One region of the Hymenobacter sp. GOD-10R genome, then DNA from elsewhere that is predicted to be linked to it. Evidence: riboswitches for the same ligand, from Rfam matches in the RefSeq annotation. Region 1 holds a riboswitch; the other holds the start of a gene.
What was found. A riboswitch is a leader RNA that binds a small molecule or an ion and turns the genes downstream of it on or off. The one in region 1 is predicted to bind thiamine pyrophosphate.
Positions count from the first base shown of each region.

Region 2: another riboswitch for thiamine pyrophosphate. It lies ahead of thiS (sulfur carrier protein ThiS); the one in region 1 lies ahead of SD425_RS04530 (TonB-dependent receptor).

Region 1 covers NZ_CP141184.1:1,075,476-1,087,431, forward strand. Annotated here, with positions in the region: gene hrpB (ATP-dependent helicase HrpB) at 1-1,695, opposite strand, end outside; gene SD425_RS04485 (MarR family winged helix-turn-helix transcriptional regulator) at 1,902-2,339, shown strand; gene SD425_RS04490 (MFS transporter) at 2,382-3,641, shown strand; gene SD425_RS04495 (isochorismatase family protein) at 3,670-4,251, shown strand; gene SD425_RS04500 (rhodanese-like domain-containing protein) at 4,285-4,608, opposite strand; gene pnuC (nicotinamide riboside transporter PnuC) at 4,711-5,352, shown strand; gene SD425_RS04510 (ATP-binding protein) at 5,354-5,884, shown strand; gene SD425_RS04515 (aldose 1-epimerase family protein) at 5,932-6,807, shown strand; gene SD425_RS04520 (GNAT family N-acetyltransferase) at 6,856-7,275, shown strand; gene SD425_RS04525 (hypothetical protein) at 7,407-7,649, opposite strand; TPP riboswitch at 7,856-7,969, shown strand; gene SD425_RS04530 (TonB-dependent receptor) at 8,027-10,513, shown strand; gene SD425_RS04535 (acyl-CoA dehydrogenase family protein) at 10,715-11,950, shown strand.
Region 2 covers NZ_CP141184.1:255,549-267,504, forward strand. Annotated here, with positions in the region: gene SD425_RS01060 (hypothetical protein) at 1-502, shown strand, start outside; gene rlmN (23S rRNA (adenine(2503)-C(2))-methyltransferase RlmN) at 567-1,634, opposite strand; gene SD425_RS01070 (hypothetical protein) at 1,839-2,423, opposite strand; TPP riboswitch at 2,606-2,701, shown strand; gene thiS (sulfur carrier protein ThiS) at 2,770-2,973, shown strand; gene thiC (phosphomethylpyrimidine synthase ThiC) at 3,004-4,875, shown strand; gene SD425_RS01085 (hydroxymethylpyrimidine/phosphomethylpyrimidine kinase) at 5,004-5,768, shown strand; gene SD425_RS01090 (thiamine phosphate synthase) at 5,847-6,473, shown strand; gene SD425_RS01095 (thiazole synthase) at 6,473-7,243, shown strand; gene thiH (2-iminoacetate synthase ThiH) at 7,366-8,487, shown strand; gene SD425_RS01105 (HesA/MoeB/ThiF family protein) at 8,621-9,673, shown strand; gene SD425_RS01110 (thiamine phosphate synthase) at 9,659-10,270, opposite strand; gene SD425_RS01115 (thioesterase family protein) at 10,283-10,714, opposite strand; gene mnmD (tRNA (5-methylaminomethyl-2-thiouridine)(34)-methyltransferase MnmD) at 10,823-11,512, shown strand; gene SD425_RS01125 (sulfurtransferase) at 11,562-11,956, shown strand, end outside.

The sequences.
Region 1 (11,956 bases):
AAAAAAGACATCATCGCGCCCAAAATACTCGGCGGGCAGAATAGCGCGTTGCCCCGTCACGAGCCGCACGCGCTCCGGTGTTTCGCGCTGCGCCAAGCGGTCGGGGTAAGCAAGTGCAGCGAGCAGACCCGCCGCGTCAGGCACTGGGGCAGTATTTCCGATATTCGCCCGGTGGCGCAGCACGGCGGCAGCTTCGCGCACTCGGTGCAGCGCTCCTTGGTCAGGCGTAAGGCCCGGTAGTGGGGCCCGTCCCGTGACGACGGCTTCTAACCGCAACCGCAAATCGGGCGGCGTGGTGGCGCCATCCGGCAAGCGCAGCAAGTCACGCTCGGTGAGGAGCGCCGCGAGCGCGCAGGCCGTAGCTCCGTGCCCTGCTTCTTTGCCCCGCACCACCAAGTGGCCCAAGCGTGGCACCAGACCTAGGCCTGCCAGCGCGCGGCCATGCTCAGTGGGTTTGCCGGTCGGGAGCAAAGCCCCGAGGCGCACCAGCAAATCGCGCGCTTGGGCTAGGGATGCAGCCGGTGGAGCATCGAGCCAACGCAGGCTAGCGGCATCGTGCACACCCCAGAGAGCTAGCTCCAAGGCCAGTCCGCTCAGGTCGGCGGTGAGGATTTCGGGCGGAAGGTGGGCAGGGTGCAACGCGTGTTCCGCCTCCGTCCAGAGGCGGTAGCAAGTACCGGGACCTAGGCGGCCAGCACGGCCCCGCCGTTGGTCGGCTGCGGCTTGGCTCACTAGTACCGTCTCTAGGGAAGTTAACCCCGTGCGCGGCTCGAAGTGTGGCACCCGGGCATAGCCGCCATCAACCACCACCTGCACGCCTTCGATGGTCAAACTGGTTTCGGCGATGCTGGTGGCCAAAACCACTTTGCGCCGACCTGCTGGCGAAGGTCGCAGCGCGGCATCCTGTTGCTCGGCGGGGAGCTCGCCGTGCAACACGTGCACATCAACGGTGTTCGGTAGAGAGCCCGCTAGGCGCTCGGCGGTGCGGCGCTGGTCGGCCAGGCCTGGCAGGAACACCAAGACGTCGCCGGCATGTTGAGCCAAGGCTTCCCGCACAGTAGTGGGCGTCAGGGCAGAGAGTCGCTCGTGGGGGCGGTTGCTGGCAGCAGCCATCCGGGCAGGAGCTAGGTAGTGGGTAGCTACGGGATGCTGCAAGCCGGCGCTGCGTACTATTGGCGCTTGCAGCCAGGCGCCTAGTCGCTCGGCTTCTAGCGTAGCACTCATGATCAGCAGGCGCAAATCGGGTCGCAACACTGCTTGCGCATCCAACGCGAGGGCTAGGCCTAGGTCGGCTTGCAGGCTTCGCTCGTGAAATTCGTCGAAGAGGACGGCGGCTACTCCCTCCAGCGCCGGATCGTCCTGCAACATGCGCGTCAGGATAACTTCCGTGGCAACTTCAATGCGAGTCTTGCTAGAAATCTTGCTTTCCAAGCGCACCCGGTAGCCTACGGTTTGCCCCACCGGTTCACCCAGCAGGCTAGCCATGCGTGCGGCAGCGGCGCGCGCGGCTAACCGGCGCGGCTCCAGCACAATGATGCGGCCGTTGGCGGGCATCCAGTCGGCTTCCAGCAGCGCCAGCGGTACCACTGTGGTTTTGCCCGCGCCCGGCGGCGCTTGCAGCACTGCGCAGTTGGTGGTGCCTAGCGTGGCGAGTAGTTCTGGGATGGCGGCCCGGATGGGAAGGTCGGGGAGCATAGTGAAAGGTAGTGAGTTGCGATGCTAGCAAGAGAGCCAGCTAGCCGCTCAGACGTTGGGCAAGTGAGGCAGACACCTTAGCGGAGTCTTGGGTGCAAAATTACACGACAGCAGCTAGGCCTCCACCTGTGCTAGCATTTGGGCTAGGTTGTTGCAACTATTCAAAGGTTACTTTGTTAAGTTACTTAATAAAATTACTTTATGAAATGAGTGATCAATCTGAAGCGGCATATCTGGCAGTCGAGCTGCGCACGGTACTATTCCGACTGATTAAAAAGCTGCGCAGCCAATCACCAACGCACGGCAAGATGTCGCTCACGGAGCGGTCGGTGCTCAAGCTACTCGATCAACATCAGCAACTGCTCCCCACCGAGCTAGCGGCGATGGAGAAAGTAACTACCCAGGCCATGTCACAGATTTTGAAGCATCTAGCAGAGCTAGGATACATCACGCGGCAGCCATCGGGAATTGACAAGCGCAAGGTGGGTGTTGCGCTATCGGAACAAGGGCGTGCCTTGCTACAGGACGTGCGGCTCGAGGTAGATGAGTGGCTGCACGTTGCCTTGCAAGAGGCCTGCTCACCGCAGGAACGAGCTAGCTTACATCAAGCGATGCCCATCCTGACAAAACTAGTTGATCTATAGGGTAGCTGCTTGACACAGGCAGGCTACTAAGCCATACCACGAATGACCTCAGATACTTTTCGCGCCTTTCGCAGCCGCAATTACCGCTTATTCTTCGCCGGGCAGTCCCTCTCCTTGCTGGGCACCTGGATGCAGAAGACGGCGGTTAGTTGGGTAATATATTCGCTTACACACTCCAAGTTTATGCTAGGGGTGAGCGTGTTTGCCACGCTCTTTCCGGCGGCTATGTTCTCCTTCCTAGGTGGGGGCGTGGCCGACCGTTACCAGCGCTACCGCGTTCTGCTGCTAACCCAGGTACTATCAATGGTGCAGGCACTGCTACTCACGCTGCTGGTCTTTTTTCGGCCCAATGGCGTTTGGGGAATCGTGGCGTTGAGCGTGGTGCTCGGCATCATCAATGCGTTCGATGTGCCCGTGCGGCAATCGCTCGTGCCGGAGTTGGTCGATGACAAGCAGGATTTGCCCAATGCGCTGGCGCTAAATTCGGCCATGGTAACGCTGGCCCAATTGCTCGGTCCGGCCTTTGCTGGCTTTGCGCTGGAAAAGCTAGGCGCCGTAGCGTGTTTTGGCTTGAATGCCGTAAGCTTTGTGGCTGTTATCGGCTCTCTTTTGTCACTGAAGCTGCCAGCGTACGTGCCTAAGCCGCGCACGAAGAGCATGCTGGAAGAGCTACAAGAAGGCCTCCACTACGTAGCTGCCACGCCCGCCGTGCGGCATATTATCGTTATGCTAATGCTGATTAGCTTGTTTGTGCTGCCTTTTACTACGCTGCTGCCCGTGTATGCGAAGGACATTTTTCACGGCAACGCCACCACGTTCGGCATGTTGGAGGGGGCAGTAGGGCTAGGTGCCTTTATCGGCGCCTTTTTTCTAGCCTCACGCCAGCCGGGTACGAACCTGAAAAAGCTACTCGCCGTGAACACCTTTATTCTGGGCGTGGGACTGCTGGTGTACTCGCATATGTCGTGGTACGTGCTAGCCTTGCTGTCACTCGTGTTTGGCGCTTTTGGAATGGTAACGCAGCTCACCATCAGCAACACGCTCCTGCAAACTACCGTGCCGCTGGCCTTGCGCGGCCGGGTGCTGAGCTTGTATGTACTGGCTTATGCAGGATTGCTACCGCTGGGCAGCTTGCTGGTAGGGGCAGTGTCGCAGCGTATTGGTGTGCAAAACACCGTGTTGGCGGAAGGAATTATGGCCGTGCTGATCGGACTGTTGCACGTGCTTGCGCTACGCCGAGAGAAGTTAGCACAGCAAGCGTCACCGCTGCCTATCCAAGCTACACCTGAAGTGGCCTTGTAGAAGTAAGCTTTTTCTTTCCTTTTACCCGATGATAACTGCCCTCGATCATAGCACAGCGCTCGTTTTGATTGATTTGCAAAACGGCATCTTGCAACTGCCTGTCGTAGATTCTACTGATACGGTGTTGGCAAACGCGAACAAGCTTATTGCCGCTTTTCGGCAAGCGGCGCTTCCTATTATTCTCGTAAACGTAGATCCGACTCAAGCAGTGCAGTACCTACGTGCCGAGGCAAAACGGCCAGGCGGAAACCTTACTATTACGCCCGAATGGCTTGCTTTAGCTCCCATGCTTAATACTGAGCCAAGTGACGTTCGTATCACTAAGCCTACCTGGGGCGCATTCTCCAACCCTAGCTTTGATGAAGAACTGAAGAAGCGCAAGGTGACAGGTATTGTGTTAGCAGGTATTAGCACCAGCATCGGAGTGGAAAGCACAGCTCGGACGGCCTTTGAGCGTGGCTACAACATCACGTTTGCCCAAGATGCCATGACGGATATGGTAGCTAGTGCGCAGGCAAATAGCCTGAAAGTTATCTTCCCACGCATCGGCGAAGTCGATACGACCGAGAACATTGTCAACATGCTGGGTGCGCTTAACACAGTTGCTTGATTGTACCTAGGTAGTCACCAGGTCAGCAACTCCTTAATACACCGCCACAGTTGGGTCGACGCGCAGGCTCCAGGCATGAATGCCACCGCGTAGGTTCAGCAGGTTAGTCAGGCCATGCCGGTGCTGAAGGTAGGCTAGGGCCTGCATGGACCGCACGCCGTGGTGGCAGATGAGCACCGTAGGCTGGTCGGGGTCAATTTCTTCGGCGCGCTGCGCAATTTCTCCTAACGGGATAAGCTGGCTGCCTTCGATGCGACAGTAGGCGTATTCCTCCGGCTCGCGCACGTCGATTAGCTGAATGGCTTCTCCCTGTTGGAGCCGGGCGTGAAGGGCTTCGGGCGTGAGTTCAGGGAGCATAAACAAGAGGCTAGAGGAAGAGGTAAAAGGAAAGCTAGCTGCAAAAATAAACCACCGCGCGTTAGCTTTGACTTTTCCCCTGTACGCGCTTACTCTTCGCTTGTGCTTCAGTCGCTGTATGATTTTTGGGTTGCCGCTGCCGGCAGCACACCGCTCGAGTGGGTGGCAGTGCTCACCGGTATAGCATGCGTGTGGCTCGCCGCCCGCGAGTCGCTGTGGAATTTTCCGGTGGCTATTGTTAGCTGTGGGCTATATGTTGTTGTGTACCATGGCGCACGGCTATACGCTGACCGCAATTTGCAGGTGTTATTTATTCTGATGAGCCTGTACGGATGGTACGAATGGCTGTATGGCGGCGCTCGCAAGACCGAACTGAAAGTGTCGCGCACGCGGCCCTTCGAGTGGGTGCTACTACTGGTAGGCGTGGCGTTATTTACCTTCGGCTTTGGCTACTACCTCCAGCACTACACCGACGATTCGCTACCGCACTGGGATAGTCTGACCACTGCCATTAGCCTAGCTGCCCAGTACCTGATGATGCGCAAGCGCTTGGAAAACTGGTGGCTCTGGATTCTCGTCGATGCCTTGTACGTGCCTATTCTGTGGCACAAAGAGCTATACCCAACCAGTGGCTTGTACGCCGTGTACTTGGTGCTGGCTACGTATGGCTACCTAGAGTGGCGCCGTGCCGAGGCGAAGGCCAAAGCTGATTCAATAACCAGCGCGCCGCTGCCCGTTTCCTAAGATGATACGCGTCGCCATCACCGGCCCCGAGTCAACGGGCAAATCGACCTTAAGTCGGCAGCTAGCCGAGCACTATGGCACGACGTGGGTACCCGAGTACGCCCGCGTGTACCTCGACGAGCACGGCCCCCACTACACCTTAGCCGACCTAGAAGAAATTGCCCGCGGCCAGCTCGCCGCCGAGGAAGCCACCGCTGCTGGCGCCCACCGCGTGGTATTCGTCGATACCGATTTGCTGGTGATAAAGATCTGGGCGGAACACGCGTTTGGCCAGTGTCCCGCCTGGATTCTGCAAAAGCTAGCCGAGCAGCACCACGACCTAACCTTGCTGCTCAACATCGACCTTCCTTGGGAGCCGGACCCCTTGCGCGAACACCCGCACATGCGGGAGTATTTCTACACGTTGTACCAGCAGGAGCTACAAAAGCTAGGTATTCCTTTTGCCGAAATCAGTGGTTCGGGGGAGCAGCGGCTGGCGCGGGCTTGTGCGTTGGTGGATAAGTTGCTCGCCGATTCTGCGTCGTCATCGTAATCAGTAGCGCATTACCTAGCTTTCCGCTCCCTTCTTATTTTCACCGCATGACCTACTCTCTCGAAAACGACCAATGCCGCGTTGGGGTGCAAACCCAAGGCGCTGAGCTCAGCAGCTTTGTCCGCAAAGACCTCGGCAACCTCGAATACATGTGGCAGGCTGACCCCGCTGTGTGGGCGCGGCATGCGCCGGTGCTGTTTCCCATCGTGGGGCGGTTGCCGCAGGATACGTACCAGTACAAGGGCCAGTCGTACAAACTCTCGCAACACGGCTTTGCCCGCGACCAGGAGTTTACCCTAGCCCAGCAAACCGCTGATACGCTCATATTCGAGCTGCGCGCTGATGAAAAAAGCCGCGCTGTGTATCCCTTCGATTTTGTGCTGCGCATTTCGTATCGGCTGAAGGATACCACCCTTACTGTAGGTTGGGAAGTGCAGAATCCCGCCAGCGAGGAACTGCTGTTTAGCATCGGGGCGCACCCAGCTTTTCGGTGCCCACTGCTGCCCGGCGAGCAGTTCGAGGACTACTACTTTGCCTTCGATGCACCCGAAACGTTCGAGCGCTACTTGCTGGAAGGTGGCTTGCTCAACGGCGAAACCGAACCCGCGCTGACCAATGCCACCGAGCTGCCGCTCACCTACGAGCTGTTCGCTCAAGATGCGCTGGTGCTGAAGAAGTTTGATTTCTCAAAACTAGCCCTGCGAAAATATGGTTCGGAACGCGCCGTGAGCATGCGCTTCGATGGATTCCCCTACCTAGGTCTCTGGACGAAAGGGCCCGGCGCCGAATTTGTCTGCATCGAGCCGTGGCAAGGTATTGCTAGCTCCGTGGGCGACTCAGGCGAGCTAGCCGATAAGGAAGGCATCTTGACCCTAGCTCCTAGGCAGAACTTCACGGCCGAATACACGATAACGGTGGAGTAGCAACGCACTCGTCCGCGTTTCCGCCAGGATTTTTAAGCACCTAGTAGCATGCCTTCTCTCGTTACTATTCGCACAATTCAGCCCGAGGACACGTACTGGCTGCGGCATTCGGTGCTGTGGCCCGAGAAGCCGCTTGACTACGTCAAGATTGCGGAAGACAACGAAGGCTTACACTTCGGTGCCTTTCAGGAAGAACAGTTAGTAGGAGTCATCTCCTTGTTCGTGAATGGCGAGGCTGCGCGGTTTCGGAAGTTCGCCGTCGATCCTCGCTACCAACGCCTAGGTATTGGCTCGGAATTGCTGACGCGGGTGATGCAAGAAGCTTCACAACAAGGTGCCCGCACTATTGCATGTGATGCGCGCCAAGAAGCAACCGGTTTGTACTATAAGTTCGGTATGCTGCCAGAAGGCCCCGAGTTCTACAAAGGCCCTATTGCCTACGTACGCATGCAGAAGGCACTACCGTAGTTTACGTTTATTACTTCCCAAAAGCGAGGGCCCTTTCGGCTATCCATATTGCGCACAGTCAGCCTAGCTGAATGGGCAAGAAGGGATAACAGAAAGGGCCTGTCTCGTCTTCGAGACGTTTGGGGATCGTGCTACGATAGCAGGGGCGTGCTTGGGTGCGGCGTTTTGGGGCGCCGGTTATAGTCGGGCTCCCAATCGTTGATGGGGCGGCTGATGCCGGGGGGGAGGTCTAGGTCCGGGAGGCCGCCGTCGAGTGGTTCGCCTCCATCATCGTCATTATCGGGCGAGGGTGGGCGCTGGAACCGACGACGCGGCACCACCATGAAGTAGGCCAAAATGGCAAGTACCACGAGCGTGTAGATTAAGCTGATCATGGCAGGCGAAATAAAGACGAATCGGTAGGAAGATGGTCTCGCGGACAGTAGAAAGATAACGGGAGAAAGTGCGGAGTTGTTTTCGATTGCGACCAAAAAAACGGGCGCCTATTCTCATACCTAAGGTAGATGATTTTCAGACGAAAATAAAGAACCCGTTACCGCAGTTTGGAACTAGCAACGGCGCGGTCTAGTTTTGCAGCCTAGTACAAGTTTAGGGGTGCCTACTGTTTCAGTAATGAAACCAGTTGGGCTGAGATCATACCCATTGAACCTGATCCGGGTAATGCCGGCGAAGGGAACAAACGATCCGCGAACGTAACTGCCTGCTGCGCTGACCCCTGGCGCTGGGTTCGTTCTACCTTATCAAGTTCTTCTTGAAACACTTCTTCCTTTCGGGCGCGGCGCTTCTGGCGCTACCGCTTTCGACTTGGGCACAAGGACCCGTGTCGGGCTCCGTGACAGACGCTCGTACGGGTGCCACGTTGCCGGGCGCTACTGTGCTGCTAGATGGCGCACCCGTTTCCACAGCTGCGGATGCTAATGGGGCTTTTACGGTACCTAGCGTACCCGCTGGCCCGCACGAACTGCGTATCACCTTCATCGGGTACCAAGCCCTTGTCCGCCGTATTGAAGGCCAGCCCACGGCTCAACAACTCACGCTCAGCCTACAGCCAAGCGGGGTGCTGACCGGCGAAGCCCTCGTGACGGCCTCGCGTGCCAACGAGCGCACCGCTACCGCTTACACCAACCTCAGCCGCCAAGACCTAGCCAAGCGCAACTTCGGCCAAGATCTACCTTACCTGCTCGACCAAACGCCATCGGTGGTGGTAAACTCCGACGCCGGCGCGGGCGTGGGCTACACGGATATTCGCATTCGAGGCACGAGCAACACGGGCATCAACATGACCATCAACGGGGTGCCGTTGAACGACCCCGAGTCGCACGGTTCCTTCCTCGTGAACCTGCCCGACCTAGCTTCGTCGGTGAACAGCTTGCAAGTGCAGCGCGGCGTAGGTACCAGCCAGAACGGCGGCGCGGCGTTTGGCGCCAGCATCAATATCTCGACCCTCGATGTGCGCCGCGAGGCCTACGCCGAAACCCAGAACACCTACGGCTCCTATAACACGTGGCGCAACAACGTGTCGTTCGGAACGGGATTGCTCGGCGGGCACTTCATGGTCGATGGGCGTTTGTCGCGCGTGGCTTCGGATGGCTACATGAACCGAGGTTCCTCGGATCTAAAGTCCTACTATTTCTCAGCCGGCTATCAGGCCAAGAACACGCTGCTGAAGTTTATCACCTTCTCAGGCCGCGAGAAAACCTATCAGGCCTGGAACGGCGTGCCCGAGCCTGCCATCACCGGCAACCGGGCGCTGTTGCAGAACTACATCGACAACGGCGAGTTGAGCGAGGCCGACGCGGCGCGGGTGCTGCAAGAAGGCCGGCGCTACAGCTACTACACCTACGATAACCAAACCGATAACTACCAGCAGAATCACTATCAACTGCACCTTTCGCAGGGGCTAGGAGAGAATTGGAATATTGGAGCCGCGCTGCACCTTACGCGGGGCTTCGGCTACTACGAAAACTACCGCACGAATCGGCGTTTTTCGGCTTATAACCTAGCTAATGTGGTTATCGGCGGCGACACCATCACGCGCACCAACCTCATTGACCGCAAGTGGCTCGATAACTACTTCTACGGTGGCACCTTCGCGCTCAACTACCAACCCCGCGACAACGACAAGCTGCAAGCAACCTTCGGCGGCGCTTGGAACCGCTTCGACAACGACCACTACGGCGAGGTGATTTGGGCGCAGTACGCTTCTAACGGCAACATCCGCCACCGCTACTACTTCAACGACGCTACTAAAACCGACTACAACGCCTACGCCCGCGCCACGTGGCAGGTGCTGCCCAAGCTAGGTGTGTACGGCGACGTGCAGGTGCGCCACATCACGTACAACATCAACGGCATCGAGGATGACCAGAACGACGTGACGACCCGCGCCCGCTACACGTTCTTCAATCCCAAAGCCGGTGCAACCTATGCGTTGGCCGAGGGGCAGCAGCTCTACGCCAGCTTCGCCGTGGGCCAGCGTGAGCCCATCCGCGCCGACTTTACCGACCGCCCCGCCGGCGACCAAACTGCCAAAGCCGAGCGCCTAAACGACTTCGAAGCCGGTTACCGCCTCAATAGGTCTGATGCAAACCTGCTAGGTCAGCGCACAGCGTTGCGTTTGGAGGCCAATTACTTCTACATGCACTATCGCAACCAGCTAGTAGCCACGGGCCAGCTCAACGACGTAGGCACGGCCCTGCGGACCAACGTGGCACGCAGCTACCGCACGGGCTTAGAGCTAACAGGCTCTGCTTCGGCCAATGACAAAATCAGCCTGAGCAGTACCATCACGGTGAGCCGTAACCGCATCCTAGGCTACCGCGACGTAACGTATGATGCTGATTATAATCCTGTAGTAGCGGAGGCCCGCACCTCTACTATTTCGTACTCGCCCTCGGTGGTTTCGGCGCACACGTTGGAAGGACAGCCGCTGAAAGGTTTGCGTGTGGCACTGCTTTACAAAACCGTTAGCCGCCAGTACCTCGACAATTCGGCCAACTATGGCCGCCGCATCATGCCCTACCAGGTAATGGATTTTCGGGTGCGCTACTCGATTCATCCCACGTTCGTGAAGGAGATTGAGCTAGGTCTGCTAGTGAATAACGTGCTGAATCGCAAGTACGTCGCTAACGGCTACACCTACAGCTACCTAGGTGCCAGCGGCGGCCTCGATACCTTCAACTGGTATTTCCCGCAAGCTACGCGCAACGTGCTGGCTTCCGTCGGTGTGAAGTTTTAACGCTCGAAAAACAACGTTTAAACCCGTCTGTCATCCTGACGCGGGAAGGACCTTATCACATTTGAACGAACCGTTGTTACGACTTCGTTCTGACGTGGTAAGGTCCTTCCCGCGTCAGGATGACAGGCGTTTTTATTTCGATCTGTTCGACCTAGCTCTGGTAACTTCCTATCTTTGAAAACCACCCCTAACTACTTTGCTATGTCTTCCCAAGCCGATATTCTCTCTCCGAACGCCAAAGCACACAGCGCGCAACGCGGCTCGACTAACGCCGCCGGCTTCACCGATTATTTCGACCTCGATGGTTTATTGACCGAAGAGCATAAGCTCATCCGCCAGAGCATGCGCGATTTTGTGAAGAAAGAGATTTCACCGAACATCGAGCGGTGGGCGCAGGAGACGCATTTCCCTTCGGAAATCGTGCGCAAGTTTGGGGAGGTAGGGGCCTTTGGTCCAACCATCCCGACGGAGTACGGCGGCGGTGGCCTCGACTACATTAGCTATGGCCTCATCATGCAGGAAATCGAGCGCGGTGACTCTGGTATGCGCTCCACGGCTTCGGTGCAAGGCTCGCTGGTGATGTTCCCGATCTACCAATACGGCTCGGAGGAGCAGCGCCGCAAGTTCTTGCCTAAGCTAGCTTCTGGCGAATGGCTTGGCTGCTTTGGCCTTACCGAACCTGACCACGGCTCCAACCCCAGCGGCATGGTGACCAAGTTGGAAGACAAAGGCGACTACTACCTGTTGAACGGCGCCAAGCTTTGGATTTCAAATTCGCCCGAGTGCCAAGTGGCAGTGGTGTGGGCCAAAAACGAGGAAGGCCGCATCAAAGGTGTGATTGTGGAGCGCGGCATGGAAGGCTTTACCACGCCCGAAATCCACAACAAGTGGAGCCTGCGCGCCAGCATTACCGGCGAGCTGGTGTTCGACAACGTGCGTATCCCCAAGGAGAACGTGCTACCCAACGTAGAAGGCTTGCGCGGTCCACTTTCCTGCCTCGACTCGGCGCGCTACGGTATTGCCTGGGGCGCTATCGGTGCCGCCATCGACTGCTACGAATCGGCGCTGAAGTACAGCTTGCAGCGCGAACAGTTCGGTAAGCCCATTGCCAGCTACCAGCTTCAGCAGCGCAAGCTAGCCGAGATGATTACCGAAATCACAAAGGCTCAACTGATGGCGTGGCGCCTAGGTACCCTCAAAAACGAAGGCAAAGCCACCAGCGCCCAAATCAGCATGGCCAAGCGCAACTCGGTAGCCATGGCGCTAGAAGTAGCCCGCGAAGCCCGCCAGATCCACGGCGGGATGGGCATCACCGGCGAGTACCCCATTATGCGCCACATGATGAACCTAGAATCGGTCATCACCTACGAAGGCACGCACGATATCCACCTGCTCATTACGGGTGCAGATATTACGGGTATTCAGGCGTTTAAGTAGATTTGT
Region 2 (11,956 bases), 820 kb from region 1:
CTACTTAGCGATAGGCTATACAATCAAACCGCGTGTTGCGCTTCAGGGGGAGGTTCGATACAGTCGTCAGATCAAGAATTTAAGTAACACCAGCGTGCTGAATGGTGAAACATATACTTACCGAACGGAGAGAGATACACGCAGTACGGCAGTAACGCTGTTAGCTCGCTTCCGGAAAAGCCAAACACAGCGGCGTTTGCAATTCGACTGGTTAGCGGGTATTACTATCGTACATGGGCGCGAAAAAGAGACAACCTTTCAAACTTCTTCAACTTATTCGCAGACGTATAACTATCCGATCAACAAAGCAATTCAACCACACCTTGTAGGAGGAATCAGCTTGCGTTATCTACTCGCACCGCATGTAACGCTCGGAACGCAATTACTTCTGAATAAGAACCTAGTTCCTTTCTTCTTTGGGTGGGGCACGCCTTTCGGAGGTGCAGATATTGGGGTAAGCTACTTGTTTGGTGATAGGAAGTTTGCACATGCAGTTAAGTAATACTTACTTAAACAAAAAGCCCCACCGTTCTACAACCGTGGGGCTTTTTGTTGGAGAAAATATCCTAAGCTTCTACTGGTTTCTGCTTCACAGCGAGCTGTCCGCAGGCCGCATCGATGTCTTTGCCGCGCGAGCGGCGCACGTTGGTTTGCACGCCGCGGTCGGCTAGGTACTTATGGAACGCTACCAGCTTATCATCGCCGGTGTTGCGGTAGCTAGCGTTTTCGATGGGGTTATACTCAATGAGGTTGACTTTGCAAGGCAACCACTTCGTAATCTGGAACAGCTCCTCCGCATCTTGCAAGGTGTCGTTGAAGTTCTCGAATACGATGTACTCGTAGGTTACTTTGCGACCTGTTACCTGGTGGTAGTATTGTAATGCTTCCTTCAAAGCTGCCAATGAGTTAGCCTCGTTAATCGGCATAATCTCGTTGCGCTTCGCGTCGTTCGGGGCGTGCAGGCTTAAGGCCAAGTTTGCCTTTACATCATCGTCGGCTAGCTTCTTGATCATCTTGGCAATGCCGGCCGTGCTGATCGTGATGCGGCGCGGGGCCATGTTCAAGCCATCGGGAGCGGTGATGCGCTCCACGCTCTTCACGACGTTGGCGTAGTTCAGCAGCGGCTCACCCATGCCCATGTACACGATGTTGGTGAGCGGCGTGCCGTACTGAGACTCGCACTGCTCCCGAATGCGTACTACTTGGTCGTAAATCTCGGCCGCGTCGAGGTTGCGCTTGCGCTCCATATAGCCCGTGGCACAAAACTTACACGTGAGCGAGCAGCCCACCTGCGAAGAGATGCAGGCTGTCATGCGCGTGTCGTGCGGAATGAGCACACCCTCCACAATATTGCCATCGTACAGCCGGAACGCCGACTTAATGGTACCATCGTTGGAAAGTTGCTGGTTTTGCACCTTCACCCCGTTGATGGCAAAGTGTTGATCCAGTAACTGCCGCGTGCTCAGGGAGATGTTGTTCATCTCCTCAAACGACGAAGCCGTGTTTTTCCACAGCCACTCCAGCACCTGCTTGGCGCGGAACGGTTTTTCGCCGTGCTCCACCATAAAGGCTTTGAGCTCGTCGGGGGTGAGTTTGCGGATGTCGCGTTTGGTGAGTACAGGCAAGGATATCATAGCTGCAAAGATACAACCTAGCAGGCAGTTGGGTTCCCTTTGGATAGTAGAGACGCAATATTTTGCGCCTCATCGTTGAACGGTGTAGCGCGAAGCAGGAGCTTCGCGCCTCGTTGAGCGACCAGTATCTAGGTTGGTAACAACAATTTCGTTCAACGCAGCGCGAAACGGGAGCTTCGCGCTACACGACCTAGGTTGTTTGTGCTAGCAGCAGCTCTGTACTACAACTGCCTTGCGCTGGCTCGGGGAGTAAACCAACCGGCGGCCATTCTCTTCGCCAATGTTGTAGAAAAAGCCGGGCAAGCCAGTTTGTTTGGCTTCTTCCCAGCTCTTTTTATCTGCGGTATAGTTCGTATCAAGCTTGTCGGTTGCTTTCACTGCTTGGTTCAGGAAGCTGTCGTCCACAAAGAATTCTTTCATGCGCTTCTGGATGTAAGCGGTGCGCTGCGCGTCCGTTGGTCTGTCGCCAGCGTACGTGTCGAAGCCGTAATCCAAGAGATAAGTAGCGGGAAATTGGTCGTTCCACAGCGTTTCGCCCTCGGCCGATACGATGCTCAAATTCACCGTACCCGTCAGTACGTCCTTGCCTTTTAGCTGAAGTTTGAATTGATCGGGCTTACTCCGATTAGAAAAAACATGTTGCTCCATTACTTCCTGTAGCACCATGGGTTGAGCAGCCGACGCGGTAACGGCCGCAATAGACGTAGCCGCTGTTTCCTCAGATGATGTAGCATTGGAGGCGGAGCAGCTAAATAGCAAGAATACCAGGCAATAAGAACTGAGTTTCATAGTACTTGAGGTTGAAAAGAACAGTGTAGAAGCAGCAGGGATGGCCGACGGTCGGGCCGTTCTATGTGGTATAAATTAAGAGAGGCTAGGTGGTGTGCGGTTGTCTTCAGTAAGGTATAAGACCTTGGTATACTTCGCAATTTTATTTGTGGAAGTAAAATAAATCCGCTTACCTTGCTCGCAGTAAACTTTAGGGGTGTTCCGCCGCGCGGGACTGAGAAATACCCTTAGAACCTGATCCAGGTAATGCTGGCGAAGGGAAAAGTGAGAAGCGAGAGCCTGTGTGCTGGGGCGTGCACCTACTGAAGTTTATTGTATTGACAATCAACCAGCTAAACCTAGCTCAATGGTTTTCTACGTCAACAATAAACCGCACGAAGCCACCGTGGAACCCACGTTGGCGGCTGCCCTTACCGAGCTACAGCTCGCCGACCAACGCGGCGTAGCAGTAGCCGTGAACGACCGGGTCGTGCCCCGCACGGATTGGGCTAGCTATGCCCTCCAAGCCCAAGACCGCATTACCGTAATCCGCGCAACGCAGGGCGGCTAGGCCGCGCATTTCCCCTCCTTCTTTTTTACGATGAAAAAAGACCAAGCACCCCAGCAGACGCTGGTGGAACGCGCGCCCCTGACCGGCTCGCGCAAGATTTACGTGCCCGGCCAACTCTACGACATTCGGGTGGCGATGCGCGAAATCGTTCTGACGGACACCCAACGCAAGTTCGACTTCACCAACCCCACAGAGGAGAACCCGCCCGTAACGGTGTACGATACCAGCGGCCCCTACACCGACCCAGACGCGGAAATCGACCTAAAAAAAGGGCTGCCCCGTTTGCGCGAAGAGTGGATTGTGAACCGCGGCGACGTGGAAGAACTGCCCGGCGTATCATCTGAATATGGGCAGCTTCGCGCCGATGACGAGAAGCTAGACCACCTGCGTTTCGAGCACATTCGGCGGCCGTATCGGGCTAAGTCGGGGCAAAATGTGACGCAGCTGCACTACGCCAAGCAAGGCATCATCACGCCCGAAATGGAGTATATCGCTATCCGGGAAAACCAGCGCATCGACCAGATAGCCAATGATGACGCGCTGAAAACCCAGCACGAAGGCTACAGCTTCGGGGCGAACACGCCGCAGGGCTTCATCACGCCCGAGTTTGTGCGCGACGAAGTAGCGGCTGGCCGGGCTATTATTCCCTCCAATATCAACCACCCGGAGAGCGAGCCGATGATTATCGGGCGCAACTTCCTGGTGAAGATTAACACGAACATCGGTAACTCGGCTGTGACGTCGAGCATTGAGGAAGAGGTAGATAAGGCCGTGTGGAGCTGCCGCTGGGGTGGCGATACGCTCATGGATTTGAGCACGGGTAAGAATATCCACGAAACCCGCGAGTGGATTATCCGCAACTGCCCGGTGCCAGTAGGTACGGTGCCAATTTACCAGGCGCTCGAAAAAGTAAACGGCAAGGCCGAAGACCTGACTTGGGAGCTGTTCCGCGATACGCTCATCGAGCAGGCCGAGCAAGGGGTCGACTACTTTACCATCCACGCGGGTGTGCGCCTAGCGTACATTCCGCTGACGGCCAAGCGTGTAACGGGCATTGTGTCGCGTGGCGGCTCCATCATGGCGAAGTGGTGCCTAGCTCACCACAAGGAGAGTTTTCTCTACACGCACTTCGAGGAAATCTGCGAAATCATGAAGGCCTACGACGTGGCGTTCTCACTCGGCGATGGCCTGCGCCCCGGCTCCATTGCCGATGCGAATGATGCCGCCCAGTTCGCGGAGCTGGAAACCCTCGGCGAGCTGACCAAAATTGCCTGGAAGCACGACATCCAGGTAATGATCGAAGGCCCTGGCCACGTGCCCATGCACCTGATTAAGCAGAACATGGACAAGCAGTTGAAGGAGTGCCACGAGGCGCCGTTCTACACCCTAGGTCCGCTGACGACTGATATTGCCCCCGGCTACGATCACATCACGTCAGCCATTGGCGCGGCCATGATTGGCTGGTTCGGGACGGCCATGCTGTGCTACGTGACGCCCAAGGAGCACCTAGGTTTGCCGAACAAGAAGGACGTGAAGGACGGCGTAATCACCTACAAAATTGCCGCCCACGCTGCCGACCTCGCCAAAGGTCACCCCGGCGCGCAGTACCGTGACAATGCCCTGAGCAAAGCTAGGTTCGAGTTCCGCTGGGAAGATCAGTTCAACCTCAGCCTCGACCCCGACACCGCCCGCGAGTACCACGACGAAACGCTGCCCGCCGAAGGCGCCAAGGTGGCGCACTTCTGCTCGATGTGTGGTCCGCATTTCTGCTCGATGAAAATCACGCAAGAGGTGCGCGACTTCGCCGCTGCGCAAGATGTGGCTACGGATGATGCGCTAACGAAAGGCTTGGCTGAAAAGGCCAGGGAGTTCGTGGAAAAGGGTAGCGAGATTTATCTGTAATCAATCAGACCGTCATGCTGAGCTTGCCGAAGCATCTCGCATGCAGTGCTAACTCTAATCGTTCAACGAGGCGGTAGAGATGCTTCGGCAAGCTCAGCATGACTGTCTAACAAAAGCAAAGCTGATCAATGCAACTTTCTCGCCCATATGCCCTCAGCATTGCTGGCTTCGACCCTAGCGGCGGAGCCGGCTTACTGGCTGATTGCAAAACCATAGAGGCCAACGGCGTCTATGGCCTAGGTGTGTGCACGGCTTTGACGGTGCAGAACGACGTGCAGTTTGAGCAAGTAAGCTGGGTGCCAGCGGCTACCATCTTAGATCAAGCGCGGCTGCTTTTTACTCGCTTCCCGATTAAGTGGGTAAAGATTGGGCTGTTCGAGAGCCTAGGTCACTTGCCTGAACTGCTTGAGTGGCTGCAGATGCAACAACCACGGGTGCAGATCATCTGGGACCCAGTGCTGAAAGCTAGCGCTGGTTATGATTTTCACAGCGAACCTAGGCAGGCGCTTGTACAGGCACTATGTAAACAGCTAACCTTGCTCACGCCCAACCGCCCAGAGATGTTGCGTCTGTGGCCGGCTGCCAGCGCCGAAGAATCGGCGGCAGCAGTTGCCGCTTTCTGTCCGGTACTGCTGAAAGGTGGCCACGCAGATGGGGATGTTGCTACCGATATCCTCTTCGTGGATGGCGACCAGCACGCTTTTACCGCGCCGCGCCTACCGCACGGCGAAAAACACGGTAGCGGCTGCGTGTTATCGGCGGCTATTCTGGCGGGGCTGGCGAAAGGGTATTCGCTGGTAGAGGCGTGCCGCGAAGGGAAGACTTACACTAGTGCATTTCTGGCCAGTACCGATACGCTGCTAGGATACCACGCGGTAGCGCGAATTATGTAGTTCGCGCTTGGAAAGACAGAGGTGAATGAAAGCGGACGCGAACGACAAAGTCCGCGCTACACGAACCAAGAAGACAACATGCAAATTAGCCGACTTCATTATATAACCGACTCACCCGCGCTAGCTGACCTAGCTTGCCAAGGCGGTGTCGACTGGGTGCAGCTACGGGTGAAAAACCTCTCCTATGCTGCCTGGGAACAACTCGCCCTGGACGTGCGGCAGGTGTGCCGTAAACACGGCGCTAAGCTCATTATCAACGACAACCCGCAAATAGCTCAGGCAGTAGGGGCCGATGGCGTGCACCTTGGCAAGCAAGACATGCCGCCGCAGGAAGCCCGCGCTATTCTTGGCCCCGACTACATTATCGGCGGCACAGCCAACACGTTCGCCGACATCGAAGGCTTGGTAGCGGCTAAGGTGGATTACATTGGGCTAGGCCCGTTTCGCTTTACGACTACCAAGCAGAATCTAAGTCCCATTCTTGGGCTGGAAGGCTACCAAACGCTGCTAGCTCAGTGTCGTGCCGCCGGGTTTGAGGTGCCGATTATTGGTATTGGCGGCATCATTCTGTCGGATGTAGAGGCACTCCGCGCTACGGGCTTGCACGGCGTTGCTGTATCGGGCGCGGTGTCGGGCACGGCGGATCCGGCTGCCGCGGCAACTCAATTCTTAACAGCTCTCGCCAGTTTACCTACTGTTGTATGATGACTCAGCCGCTCACGATTGCCGGTCGCACCTTTACGTCGCGCCTATTCACTGGCACCGGCAAGTTTAGCTCAGCGGAGCTGATGGAAGAAGCGCTGCTGACTTCCGGCTCGGAGCTGGTGACCGTAGCCCTGAAGCGTGTGGATGTAGCAGATAGCCAGGACGATATTTTGCGCCACCTAGCTCACCCACAGTTCAACCTACTACCAAATACCTCCGGTGTGCGGACCGCTAAAGAAGCTGTGTTTGCGGCTCAATTGGCCCGCGAAGCGCTGGAGACTAACTGGATCAAGCTCGAAATTCATCCCGACCCCAAGTACCTGCTCCCCGACCCCGTCGAGACGCTAAAAGCGGCCGAGGAACTGACAAAGCTAGGCTTTGTAGTGCTGCCCTACATTCACGCCGACCCGGTGCTGTGCAAGCGCCTAGAGGAAGTAGGCGTAGCTGCCGTGATGCCTCTAGGTTCGCCCATTGGTAGTAATAAAGGGTTGCTAACTAGGGAGTTTCTGGAAATCATTATTGGCCAGAGCCGGGTGCCGGTGGTAGTCGATGCGGGTATCGGAGCGCCTTCGCACGCAGCGGCGGCTCTCGAAATGGGTGCCGATGCGGTGCTGGTGAATACGGCTATTGCGGTTGCGGGTCAGCCGGTGCAAATGGCACATGCTTTTCGGATGGCAGTAGAAGCCGGACGGTTGGCGTATGAGGCGCGGCTTGCGGCACCTGTAGCGCACGCAGAAGCTAGCTCGCCACTAACGGCTTTTCTGGATTAGAACACCCACAAAGATCGTCATGCTGAGCCTGTCAAAGCATCTCGCGTGCTGACGTCTGCAACGAAGCGAGCGAGATGCTTCGACAGGCTCAGCATGACGGACTACCTTAAACTCTGTTGACTATGAGCTTCCGCCCAATCTTCGACGCGCACAGCTGGGACGACGTCAAAGCTAGCATCTACACCAAAACAGCTGCGGATGTAGAGCTAGCTTTGCGCGCCCCTAAGCGTACGCTGGAAGATTTCAAAGCGTTGATTTCGCCGGCTGCCGCGCCCTATTTGGAGCAGATGGCCCAGCTTAGCCACCAGCTCACGCGCAAGCGCTTCGGCAACACGGTGCAGCTGTATGTGCCTATGTACCTGTCGAATGAGTGTCAGAATATCTGCACGTACTGCGGCTTCAGCCTCGATAACAAGATCCGGCGGCGCACACTCAGCGGCGTGGAGATGCTACAAGAAGCGGCTGTGCTGAAGTGTTGGGGCTACGAGCATGTGCTGCTGGTAACGGGCGAGGCCAACCAGACTGTAGGCGTTGAGTATCTGCGCAAAGCTATTCAGGTGCTACGCCCGCACTTCGCCCAGATCTCTATGGAAGTGCAGCCACTGGATCAGGAAGAGTATGAGCTACTAGTGCCGGAAGGCTTGCACGCGGTGCTGGTATACCAGGAAACCTACCATCAGCATGATTACAAAAAGCACCACCCAAAAGGCAAAAAGTCGAATTTCTACTACCGCCTGGAAACGCCGGACAGGCTAGGTCGAGCCGGCGTGCACAAGATGGGGCTAGGCGTATTATTTGGGTTGGAAGATTGGCGCACCGACAGCTTCTTCACGGCCCTGCACCTCGATTACTTGGAGCGCACCTACTGGCAAACCAAGTACAGCTTATCATTCCCCCGCCTACGCCCGGCCGAAGGTCTGCTTCAGCCCAAAGTCGAAATGACTGACCGCGAGCTGGTGCAGCTAATTTGCGCCTACCGTCTGCTCAACGAAGAAGTAGAGCTGTCCATCTCAACTCGCGAGACGCCCACTTTCCGCGACCATATTGTGCGGCTAGGTATCACGTCGATCAGCGCTGGCTCCAAAACCAACCCCGGCGGCTACATCGTGGAGCCGGAGTCGTTGGAGCAGTTCGAGATTTCCGACGAGCGCAGTCCCCAAGAAATTGCCGCCATGCTGCGCCGCCAAGGTTATGAACCCGTCTGGAAGGACTGGGATGCGGCGCTGATGGCTATAGCACGTTAAAAAACGGTGTAGAGACACATACTTGTGTCTCGTCGTTGAACGACTGGCACCCAAACGACGCAGCTTAAACAACCTCAGCAACGATTGAGACACAAGTATGTGCCTCTACATCATTCTGCTAAACTTTTCCACTATGACTACTGCCGAATTTCGTCGCTACGACCGCCACATTCGCCTGCCAGAAATCGGGTTGGAGGGCCAGCAGAAGCTGAAGGCTGCCCGCGTGCTGGTGGTAGGGTGCGGTGGCCTAGGTTGCCCCGTGCTTCAATACCTGACCGCTGCCGGCGTCGGCACCTTAGGGTTGCTCGACTTCGACACGGTAGACGAAACCAACTTGCAGCGCCAGGTCCTCTACGCGACGGCCGATGTCGGCCGCCCGAAAGCGGAAGTAGCGGCGGAAAAGCTGCGGGCGCAAAACCCGTTCATCACCGCGCAGCCCCACCTAGCTCGGCTGGCTGCTGCCAACGCCCGCACGCTGCTGGCAGATTACGACCTAGTAGTTGATTGCTCCGACAACTTCGCCACGCGTTACTTGCTGAACGATGCTTGCGTGCTGCTCGGCAAGCCGTTCGTATTCGGTGCTATTTTCAAGTTTGAAGGCCAAATAAGCGTCTTCAACTACCAAGGTGGGCCAACCTACCGCTGTCTCTTTCCCGAGCCACCCGACGACTCGCCCAACTGCTCGGAAATCGGAGTGCTCGGCGTTTTACCCGGCATAGTAGGTACGTTCCAGGCCAATGAGGCGATTAAGCTCATCACAGGGGTAGGGGAGGTGCTCAGTGGACGGCTGCTTATGCTGGATGCCTTGACCTTAGCTTTCACAACTTTTGCTTTTGAGGCAGTAGCCGCAAACCGAATACCATGCGAGCTGATTGATAATCAACTTATTTGTGAAACGGATGCGGTGCCCGAAATCACGGCAGCGGATTTGAAGCAACAGCTGAAAGGCGAGAAAGCACTGCTATTGCTCGATGTGCGTGAAGAACAGGAGTATGCCACGCGCAACATCGGCGGCCGGCTTATTCCGCTGGGGCAACTCGCGGCAGCGCTGCCTACCCTAGCCCGCGACAAGCCCATTGTGGTGCATTGCGCCAGCGGCCGCCGCAGCCAGCAGGCGGTGCGGCTGCTTCAGGCGCACGGCTTTGAGCAAGTCGCCTCGCTGCGCAACGGCCTAGCTGATTTTTGATCGGATAGCCTGAAAAGCTGCTACTGGATCGGGCGCTTGCCAGACGGCGCCGAGCACCGCCGCACCCGCAAACCCTGCTTGCTGGGCCGCGCCAACGTTTTCTGCCGTGATACCTCCCAGCGCTATTACGTGCGGGGCATATTGCGCCCGGTATTGTAGCTGCTGCAAGGCCTGCGGCAAAGAACCTAGGTCGAAAGCGCTGCCGTAACCTGCCTTGCTGATGCTGTCGAAAATGGGGCTGAGCAGCACGTAGTCGTAGTGGCGCCGGTGCTGCTGCACTTCCTCCAATGTGTGAAAAGAGGTAGACAATGATTGACCCACCGGCAGCAAGCTAGGCCGCCACGTGTGGCGACTGCGCGCGGGCAAGTGCAGGCCATGCAGCGCATAGCGCTGAGCCAGTGCGTAGTGCGAGTGCAGTACGATACGCGAATGAAACAGCGCTGGTATTGCTCGAAAGTAATCCTCCAATTGGGCCTCGGGCCAATAGGGCTTGCGCAAGTGAAACAACCCTAGCCCCGCTTCAAACAACTGAACCAGCGTCGAAATTTCGTTCGGGCTCTCTTCGGGTGGCGAAATAAGTAAGAGCGTAAAGGCCATGTGAGCAGGCGCTTACTTATGCTCTGGCAAGCCAGTGACTATCCCCGCTGGCAACGGACGGAGCTTGCGGGTGTTGTAGTCGAAGCACAGCATGCCGGTTTTGGCCCGCGCAATTTCGCGGTCATCCTGCGCCTTCACCCAGTACACCACGTCGAAGCCGTACTTGTTTAAATCAGCCGCTGCTAGCTGGATATGAAGAATATCGCCGTGGAAACCTTCCCCTTTGTATTCGATGGCCACGTCAGCCATAATGAGGCCTAGCTGGGTTTCGGGCTCGAACTCTGGAATACCGATGTGCTGTAGAAACTGCACCCGTGCTTCGTGCAAAATGCTGAGTAGCGCGTCATTACCGAGGTGGGCGCCATAGTTTAGGTCAGTAATCCGCACGGGAATCTTAACCGTGAATAGAAAAGTATCAGGAAGGGCTACTTTTACGCGGGCCATTAGCTTGGTAGATAATAAGTATGAAGCCTTGAGAAGTAAGACTTTTGTACGTTGCCTAGCCTCACAGGTCTTGTCCGCAAAGATCTCACTTCTCATGTCTCTATGCTTATGTCTATACAAGTAGAAGTTCGCACCACCGAAGATGGCTCCAGTACGCTCTACGTACCCGCGCTAAATGAGCATTACCACTCCACGCATGGCGCCGTGCAGGAAGCCATGCACGTGTACCTAGGTGCCGCATTAGAACCGGCTTTAGCGTCTGACAAAACCCCGGTGCGAGTATTGGAGATTGGTTTTGGCACCGGTCTGAACGCATTGCTGACGTTACAGCGCGGCCTCACTGCGCCAGTGGCGGTGGCCTACGACACGATAGAAAAATACCCGCTGTCGGGGGAGGTCATTGCCAGCTTGCAAGCCGAGCGCTACCTGCTCAACCCGGAGCTGTTCGGGTTCTACGAGCAGCTCCACGCCGCCGCTTGGGACGAAGCCGTGCCATTGCTGCCCCGTTTTCTGCTGCGCAAAATCACGGGCGCTTTGCAGGAAACGCACCTAACTGCCAACCGATATGACGTCATTTATTTCGATGCCTTCGCGCCGGAGAAGCAGCCGGATATGTGGACCGATGAGGTGTTTGTCCAACTCTACGAAGCCGCTGCGCCGGGCTGCCTGCTCACCAGCTACTGCGCCAAAGGCAGCTTTCGGCGGAGTCTGAAAGCGGCCGGTTGGCTCATCGAAAAGCTACCTGGCCCGGCCGGAAAGCGGGAGATGACGCGAGCTAGCAAGCCAGTGTTGGCTTGAGAAAAGAAGACGTTTACTAACGCACCGACAGATAGCCAAGATATTACACATGACCAACGTAGCCGATAACCAGCCAGGACAAGCGTCACCCATCATCAAGCCCGAAGAACTGCTCCGTCTCAAAGGCACGCCGGAGCTCGTCCTCATCGATGTGCGGACGGGGCCGAACGTGCAGGCTAGGTACGCTGCCTCTCACCTGGAGGACGCCCTGTGGGTAGATCTGGAAGAGGAGCTGGCGCACAAAGCCGCCACGCCCGCCGATGGTGGGAGGCACCCGCTACCCAGCGCCCAAGCCTTTGCGGAGCTGCTAGGTCACCTAGGTATTAGCCCGACTTCGCATGTGGTGGTGTACGACGACAAGAACGGCGCAAATGCCGCTGCTCGGTTTTGGTGGATGCTGAAGGCCCTAGGGCATCCGGCCGTGCAAGTGTTGGATGGTGGCTT